Regions from separate parts of the Sinorhizobium sp. NG07B genome, predicted to be linked through region 2. Evidence: riboswitches for the same ligand, from Rfam matches in the RefSeq annotation. Region 2 holds a riboswitch; the other holds the start of a gene.
What was found. Region 2 has a riboswitch for S-adenosylmethionine ahead of CO664_RS01820 (O-succinylhomoserine sulfhydrylase). Riboswitches for the same ligand answer to the same signal wherever they lie in the genome.

Region 1 (4,206 bases), on a different contig from region 2:
CCGCGGGAAATGCGCCGTCAGGCGCTCGAGCCAGAGCGCCCCCGCTTCGTCGTTCCAGTGCTCGACCGAGCCGCCCGGATGGCTGATCTCGTAGGGGCTCATCGCGGCGTCGCCCACGAAGATGGCGCGGTAATCGCTGCCATAGGTGCGCAGGACCTCCGTGGTGCGGGTAATGTCGGCGCGGCGGCGGCGATTGTCCTTCCACAGGCCCTCATAGACGCAATTGTGGAAGTAGAAATAGTCCATCTGGCGGAACTCGGCGCGGGCCGCCGAGAACAGCTCCTCGACGATGCGGATGTGGTCGTCCATCGATCCGCCGACGTCGAAGAACATCAGGAGCTTGACGGCATTGCGGCGCTCCGGCCGGGTGACCACGTCGAGATAGCCGTGCTCGGCGGTGGAACGGATCGTGCCGGAGAGGTCGAGTTCGTCGGCCGCCCCTTGGCGCACCCAGCGCCTGAGCCGCTTCAGCGCCACCTTGATGTTGCGGGTACCGAGCTCGACTGTGTCGTCGTAGTCCTTGAACTCGCGCCGGTCCCAGACCTTGACCGCACGCCGATGACGCGAGCCTTCCTGGCCGATCCTGATACCTTCGGGATTGTAGCCATAGGCGCCGAAGGGCGAGGTGCCGGCCGTGCCGATCCATTTCGAGCCGCCCTGGTGACGGCCGGTCTGCTCGGCAAGCCGCTGGCGCAGCGTCTCCATCAGCCTGTCGAAACCGCCGAGCGCCTCGACGAGCTTCTTCTCCTCCTCGGTCAGATATTTCTCGGCGAGCTTCTTCAGCCATTCCTCGGGGATCGCCACTTCGGCAACATTCTGCGACGGGGAAACCGCTTGGAGCCCGGCGAAGCAATGCCGGAACACCCGGTCGAAGCGGTCGATGTAGCGCTCGTCCTTGATCAGCGCCGTGCGCGCCAGAAAATAGAAGGCCTCCACGTCAAAGGCGGCGATCCCCTTCTCCATTCCCTCGATCAGCGACAGAAACTCCCGAAGCGTCACCGGGATCTTCTCTGCCTTCAGTTCGAGGAAGAAGGGGATGAACATCACTCTCCGCTGCCGATCTTTTCGAGCTCGTAGGGTGTCGTCTGGTACATCTCGTTGATCCAGTTGCCGAAGAAGAGATGCGCATGGCTGCGCCAGCGGTTCTGCGGCGGCAGGGTCGAATCATTGTGCGGAAAGTAGTCGTGCGGCAGCTTGATCGGCACGCCGGCATCGACGTCGCGGAAATATTCGTCCGAAAGCGAAGTTGAATCATATTCGACATGATTGAACATGTAGAGCCGGTTGCCCTTCTTCTCGTGCACCAGGCAAACGCCCATCTCCTTCGATTCCATCAGGATCTCGAGGCTCGGAACCCGGTCGATATCGGCGCGGCGCACCTCGGTCCAGCGCGACACGGGGACGGCGAAGTCATCGGAAAAGCCGTTCAGATAGACCGACGAGGGCTTGAGGTTCTGGTGGCGATAGACGCCGAAGGCCTTTTCCTTGAGCGGATATTTCGGAACACCGTGAAAGTGGTAGATCCCCGCCATCGCGCCCCAACAGACGTTCAGCGTCGAGTGCACATGCGTTTCCGTCCAGTCGAAGATGCGCTTGAGCTCGTCCCAATAGGTGACCTCTTCATAGTCGAGCGTCTCGACCGGGGCGCCGGTGATGATGAAGCCGTCGAACTTGCGGCCCTTGACCTCCTCCCAGGTCTCGTAGAAGGCGAAGAGATGCTCCTCTGGCGTGTTCTTCGGCCGGTAGCCGCCGATGCGCACCAGCGTCAGCTCCACCTGCAGCGGCGTCGCGCCGATCAGCCGGGCGATCTGGATTTCCGTCTTGATCTTGTTCGGCATCAGGTTCAAGAGCCCGATCTGCAGCGGCCGGATGTCCTGGCGGACCGCCGCCGTCTCGGTCATCACCCGCACGCCCTCGTTGACGAGCGTTTCGAAGGCGGGCAGCGTATCGGGAATCTTGATGGGCATGGTTCCACTCGATCAATACAAAAAAACCGGCGGCGAGATGATCGCGACCGGTCCTCGGAAATCCGTTCTTTCCTCGGCCCTTTAGCGATTTCTTTAACGTGGCTGCAAGCCGGCCGGCCAAATCACCACAGGATCGTTTGATAGCGTGGCGCGGGGCAGGTGGTCAATGGAAAAGGAGTCTTGGGGTTTGCGGCCCCTCATCCGGCCTGCCGGCCACCTCTCCCCGTTCAACGGGGAGAAGGGACTCGCGGCGGCGCCCAAGCTCTCCCCCCCCCGCGAGCGGGGGCTAGTCCTCGGGTTAAGCCCGAGGAGAGGGGCAAACCCGAGGAAAAGGGCGAAGCGTCGCGCACTGCAGCAAGTCCAGACCTTCCTGCATTCCGTACCCCAGACGCGTGACGGCCTTGTCGGGGCTCATCCAAAAGAAGCGGAAGCGGATCGGCGCTCCACCGCCGTCCGGCGTCATTTCGTGATGCAGTCATGTTTGCCGCTGTTCGCCTTCAAGGGCGACGTGGAAATAGTGGCGGCGATGGCAGATTTCCCTATCACCTTTCCCGTAGCGAAAATCCCGGGTGGCGAATTGCGTCGCCGTGTCCGGCAGCGTGAGCCCGGTCTCCTCGAAAAATTCCCGAGGGGCCGCGCCTTCCGGGCTCTCGCCCGGCTCAATCGTGCCGCCCGGCACCTGCAGCTCGATTTCGGGAAAATCCGGTTCGTCGAAGACCAGCAGCGAACCCCGCCAGGTGGCGTAGATCAGGACCTTTTGCGCGTCCGGGCTCATGCGTCGCGGCGCGCCATGAAGGCCAGGCGCTCGAACAGGTGCACGTCCTGCTCGTTCTTTAAAAGGGCGCCGTGCAGCTTCGGCAGCATCGATTTTGGATCGGCGCGCAGGTCGGCCGGATCGATCTCATCGGCGACCAGAAGGCGGATCCAGTCGAGAGCCTCGGAGGTCGAGGGCTTCTTTTTGAGCCCCGGCACCTCGCGGATGCCGTAGAAGGCGGCAAGGGCCGCCGATAGCAGGGTCTTGCGGATGCCCGGATAGTGGACCTCGACGATGCGGGCGAGCGTCTCGGCATCGGGAAAGCGGATATAGTGGAAGAAGCAGCGGCGCAGGAAGGCGTCCGGCAGTTCCTTTTCGTTGTTCGAAGTGATGACGACGATCGGCCGGTGCCGCGCGCGGATCGTCTCGCCGGTCTCGTAGACGTGGAACTCCATCCGGTCGAGTTCCTGCAAGAGGTCGTTGGGAAATTCAATGTCCGCCTTGTCGATCTCGTCGATCAGCAGCACCACCTTTTCCGACGCCTCGAAAGCCTGCCAGAGCTTGCCCTTGCGGATATAGTTCTTCACGTCGTTGACGCGGGCGTCGCCGAGCTGGCTGTCGCGCAGCCGCGAGACGGCGTCGTAATCGTAGAGCCCCTGCTGCGCCTTGGTGGTCGATTTGACGCTCCACTCTATGAGGTCGAGGCCAAGTGCCGCGGCGATCTGGCGGGCGAGCTCGGTCTTGCCGGTGCCTGGCTCGCCCTTGACGAGCAGCGGCCGCTCCAGCCTTATCGCCGCATTGACGGCGACCATCAGGTCCTTGTCGGCAATATAGTCGGCGGTACCTTCAAACTGCATGGACCTGCTACTCTCGAGGTTGATGAATGCGCGAAAACCGATCCCGCCTCACCCGCGAAATGCCGTGACCTCGATTTCGATCAGCATTTCCGGGCGGATCAGGTCGCAAACGACCATCGTCGCGGCTGGGCGGATCTCGCCGAAAACCCCGCCGAAAATCGGGAAGACCCGGTCGGCGAAGCTGGCGTCGGTGACGTAGTAATGATTGCGCACGACGTCCGAGAGCGAGAAGCCGGCTTCCTTCAGCGCAGCCTCGATCGTCTTCAGGCAGTTGCGCGCCTGTTCCTCGACCGTCTTCGGCATGGTCATGCTGGCGTAGTCGTAGCCGGTCGTGCCGGAGACGAAGCACCAGTCGCCCTTGACGACGGCACGCGAATAGCCTGCCGTCTTCTCGAAGGGCGATCCGGTCGAAATCAGCCTGCGCGTCATCCGCGAGCCGTTCAGGCCCAGGGGCGCGATGCGGCGGTCGACTTCTCGAAGCTGTCGATGGCGCCCGCCTTTTCGAGCGTCAGGCCGATGTCGTCGAGGCCGTTCAGCAGGCAATGGCGCTTGAAGGCATCGATCTCGAACTTGATCGAACCGCCGTCCGGGCCGGTGATTTCCTGGGCTTCCAGATCGACAGACAAGA
Region 2 (4,206 bases):
CACCGAGCGTCTGCTATATCGTCTGTTCCACGAACGGGGCGTGCGCGTCTACCAGCCGCAGGCCGTCTACGATCGCTGCAGCTGCTCGCGTGACAAGATACGCGAGGTCCTGGAGGGACTGAGCGAGGAGGATATCGAGCACAGCATCGAGGACGGCGAGATCAAGGTCACCTGCGAGTTCTGCTCCACCGACTATCGCTTCGAGGCGAGCGAGGTGCGATCTCAATAAAGGCGGGCGGCTAATGCATGTCGCCCAAAAGTGTGCAGCGGTTTTGGGATAACGACATGCACAAAAACAAAGACCTAAGGCGCGCCGCGTGAATACGTTTGAACGCGACGGGCTTTAGTTCAGCGTCCGCACCAGTCCGGGAGAATCGAGCGAGAAGGCGGGGATGGCGACATTGAAGGTCTCTCCGTCTTCGGCCTCCATGCTGTAGTGGCCGAACATGACGCCGGAGGGGGTGTCGAGCGGGCAGCCGGAGGAATATTCGTAGGTGTCGCCGGGATTGAGCAGCGGCTGCTCGCCGATGACGCCTGGACCGCTGACCTCGTCCACCTGGCCGTTCTCGTCGGTGATGTGCCAGTAGCGGGTCATCAGCCGAACCGCGATTTCGGAATGGTTCGAGATGACGATGCGGTAGCCCCAGACATAGCGGCTATCATCCGGATCCGATTGTTCTTCGAGATAGTACGGCTCCACCGTGACCTCTATGTCGCGTGTCAGCGCACGGTACATGTTCGACATCCTGTTTCAAAACTGCTCGAGTATCATACAGCGATAAGGTTTCGTGAAGAATAACGGCAGGATTATACGGGTCCTTACGATTTTCACGCAAGGCAGGGGAATATGCTCGACGGCGCGGCGCGCAGGCATCTCGATCCTATCCTGAACCGGCTCGGCGCCGCCCTCGCCAAGCGGGGCTTGGGCGCCGATGCGGTCACGGTCGCCGGCCTTTGTCTTGGACTTGCCGCGGCCGTCCTGATTGCCTTGCATTACTACGTGGCGGGTGCGGCTCTCATTCTCCTGAGCCGGCTTTGCGACGGCCTCGACGGGGCAGTGGCGCGCGCGAGCCGCAAGACCGATTTCGGCGGTTTTCTCGACATCGTTCTCGACTTCGCCTTCTATGGCGCGATCCCGCTGGCCTTCATCGCCGCCGATCCGGCGGCCAACGGGTTTGCCGGGGGGCTCTTGCTCTTCGCTTTCTATGTCAACGGCTCGAGCTTCCTCGCCTTCGCCGCGATCGCCGAGAAGCGCGCACTGTCGACCGAGATCCGTGGTGCGAAGTCGATCTACTTCACCACCGGGCTTGCGGAGGCGACCGAGACGATCGTCTTCTTCGTGGCCGTCTGCCTGTTTCCGCACCGGTTCCCTGTGCTGGCGGCGATATTCGCCGTCCTATGCCTCTACACTGCCCTGTCGCGCATCGTTCTCGCGCGTCTCACCTTTCGTGACGGGTCATGAAAAAGCCGCCCGGCGCGGGCCGGGCGGCTGAGGTCACCTGAAATTGGACGGTTCAGGCGCGGATCGACTTCAGTCCCTTGGCGAAATCCTCGACAAGGTCGTCGCTGTCTTCGATCCCGGCCGAGAACCGTACGGTTCCGGCCGAGATGCCGAGTTCGGTACGGGCCTCGTCGGTGAGGTTCTTGTGCGTCGTCGTCGCCGGATGTGTAATCAGGCTCTTGGAATCGCCGAGATTGTTGGAAATCCGAACGATCTCAAGGGCGTTCTGCAGCGCGAAGGCCGCATCCTTGCCGCCCTTCAGCTCGAAGGCGACCAGCGTCGAGCCGCCGGTCATCTGCTTGGCGATGATGTCGGCCTGCGGATGGTCCTTGCGGCCCGGATAGATGACGCGCGCCACCTGGGGCTGCTCAGCGAGGAAGTCGGCGATGCGGCGGGCGTTTTCCGTCTGCTGCCTGACGCGCAGCGGCAGCGTTTCGATGCCCTTGAGCAACGTCCAGGCGTTGAAGGGCGACATGGCAGGGCCGGTGTGGCGGAAATAGTCGTGCAGGTTCTCGTCGATCCATTCCTTGTCGGCAAGCACGACGCCGCCGAGGCAGCGGCCCTGGCCATCGATATGCTTGGTGGCGGAATAGACGACGACATGGGCGCCCAGCTCCAGCGGCTTCTGGAAGAGCGGCGTCGCGAAGACATTGTCGACCACGAGCTTGGCGCCCACCTGGTCGGCGAGCCTGGCGACGCCGGCGATGTCGATCACCTCCAGCGTCGGGTTGGTCGGGCTCTCGAGGAAGAAGACCTTGGTGTTCGGCCGCACCGCCTTTTCCCAGTTGGCAAGCTCGCGGCCGTCGACCAGCGTGCATTCGACGCCGTATTTCGGAGCGAGCGTTTCGACCACCCAGCGGCAGGAGCCGAAGAGGGCGCGGGCGGCGACGATGTGGTCTCCCGCCTTGACCTGGCAGAGGATCGCCGCCGAAACCGCCGCCATACCGGAGGCCGTGGCGCGCGCATCCTCGGCGCCTTCGAGCATGCACATGCGCTTCTCAAACATGTCGTTGGTCGGGCTTCCGTAGCGGGCATAGATGAAGCCGTCGGTCTCGCCCTTGAAGCGGGCTTCCGCCGCTTCCGAGCTTTCGTAGACGAAGCCCTGTGTCAGGAAGATCGCTTCCGAGGTCTCGCCGTGCTGCGAGCGGGTGGTCCCGCCGTGGACGAGTTGGGTTGCCGGGCGCCAGGTCTTGCTCATGCGACGATCACCTTCAGAACAAAAAAACCGGCCGCGAAACGACCGGTTTGACACCCGGCCTTTTTAGCTACTTGTTTAACGTGGCTGCAAGCCGACCGGCCAAATCACCACGGGATAAAGCTCCAATACTGCCTGGCCGCGCTTGCGTCAATTCCCGGAGTTTGGTTTTGTCTGGCAACTGAGAATGAGGATCGGAATGGGCCGCGACACAGGGATTCTGGCCGACCGCGCAATTGCCGCGCTGTTTGCCACGGGACGTCTGAAGAGCGAGAAGCCGCTGGATGATGACCAGATCCAGCCGGCGAGCCTCGATCTTCGGCTCGGATCCAAGGCGTTTCGCGTCCGGGCGAGCTTCATGCCGGGACCGGCGCATCTCGTCGCCGACAAGCTCGACCGCCTGAAGCTGCACGTCATCGATCTTCGCGAGGGCGCGGTGCTGGAAACCGGCTGCGTCTATATCGTGCCGCTGATGGAGAGCCTGACGCTGCCGGAGACCATGTCGGCGTCGGCCAATCCGAAGAGTTCGACCGGTCGCCTTGACATCTTCACGCGCGTCATCACCGATAGGGCGCAGGAGTTCGACAAGATCCCCGCCGGCTACAGCGGGCCGCTTTATCTCGAGATCAGTCCGCGGACCTTTCCGATCGTCGTTCGCCGCGGCTCGCGTCTCTCGCAGATCCGTTTCCGCGTCGGCCACTCCGTTCTTTCCGAGCAAGAACTGCTGGGCTTGCACGAAAGCGACGTGCTCGTCGCCAGCGAGCGGCCCAACATCACCGGCGGCGGCATTGCGCTGTCGATCGACCTCAAGGGCACCGGCCCGGACGGCCTGATCGGCTATCGCGGCAAGCATCACACGTCGGTGGTCGACGTCGACAAGAAGGCGGAGCACGCCGTTTTTGATTTCTGGGAGCCGCTCTATAGCCGCGGCCGCGACGACCTGATCCTCGATCCGGACGAGTTTTACATCCTCGTGTCGCGCGAGGCAGTTCATGTGCCGCCGCTCTACGCCGCCGAAATGACGCCCTTCGATCCGCTGGTCGGCGAGTTCCGCGTCCATTATGCCGGCTTCTTCGATCCGGGGTTCGGCCACGCCTCAGCCGGCGGCAGCGGCAGCCGCGCAGTACTCGAGGTCCGCAGCCACGAAGTGCCCTTCATCCTCGAACACGGGCAGATCGTCGGCCGGCTGATCTACGAGCACATGCTGGAGCGTCCGGAAGGTCTTTACGGCATCGATCTCGGCTCGAACTACCAGGCGCAGGGCCTGAAGCTTTCCAAGCATTTTCGCGCCGAGTGAGCCCAATAGCTGGATGATTCACTGCTCCAATAGAGCAGTGAATCATCTAGACGCTTGACAGATCGCGACCATTGGGGAAATTTCCGCTTCAGACGCGGGTGTAGTTCAGTGGTAGAACGCCAGCTTCCCAAGCTTGATGTCGTCGGTTCGATCCCGATCACCCGCTCCATTTTCCCTTCCTTCCGTATTCGCCCGACCGGCTTTAAGAATGCG

Region 1: another riboswitch for S-adenosylmethionine. It lies ahead of metA (homoserine O-succinyltransferase); the one in region 2 lies ahead of CO664_RS01820 (O-succinylhomoserine sulfhydrylase).

What each region holds. Positions count from the first base shown of each region.
Region 1 covers NZ_NWTD01000005.1:168,283-172,488, forward strand. The annotation lists gene CO664_RS18675 (VWA domain-containing protein) at 1-1,044, opposite strand, end outside; gene metA (homoserine O-succinyltransferase) at 1,044-1,967, opposite strand; SAM riboswitch at 2,029-2,106, opposite strand; gene CO664_RS31705 (NUDIX domain-containing protein) at 2,443-2,742, opposite strand; gene CO664_RS18690 (MoxR family ATPase) at 2,739-3,578, opposite strand; gene CO664_RS18695 (RidA family protein) at 3,627-4,007, opposite strand; gene leuD (3-isopropylmalate dehydratase small subunit) at 4,019-4,206, opposite strand, start outside.
Region 2 covers NZ_NWTD01000001.1:365,901-370,106, forward strand. The annotation lists gene CO664_RS01805 (Hsp33 family molecular chaperone) at 1-229, shown strand, start outside; gene apaG (Co2+/Mg2+ efflux protein ApaG) at 344-736, opposite strand; gene CO664_RS01815 (CDP-alcohol phosphatidyltransferase family protein) at 848-1,462, shown strand; gene CO664_RS01820 (O-succinylhomoserine sulfhydrylase) at 1,515-2,699, opposite strand; SAM riboswitch at 2,742-2,820, opposite strand; gene CO664_RS01825 (2'-deoxycytidine 5'-triphosphate deaminase) at 2,896-3,993, shown strand; tRNA gene CO664_RS01830 (tRNA-Gly) at 4,088-4,162, shown strand.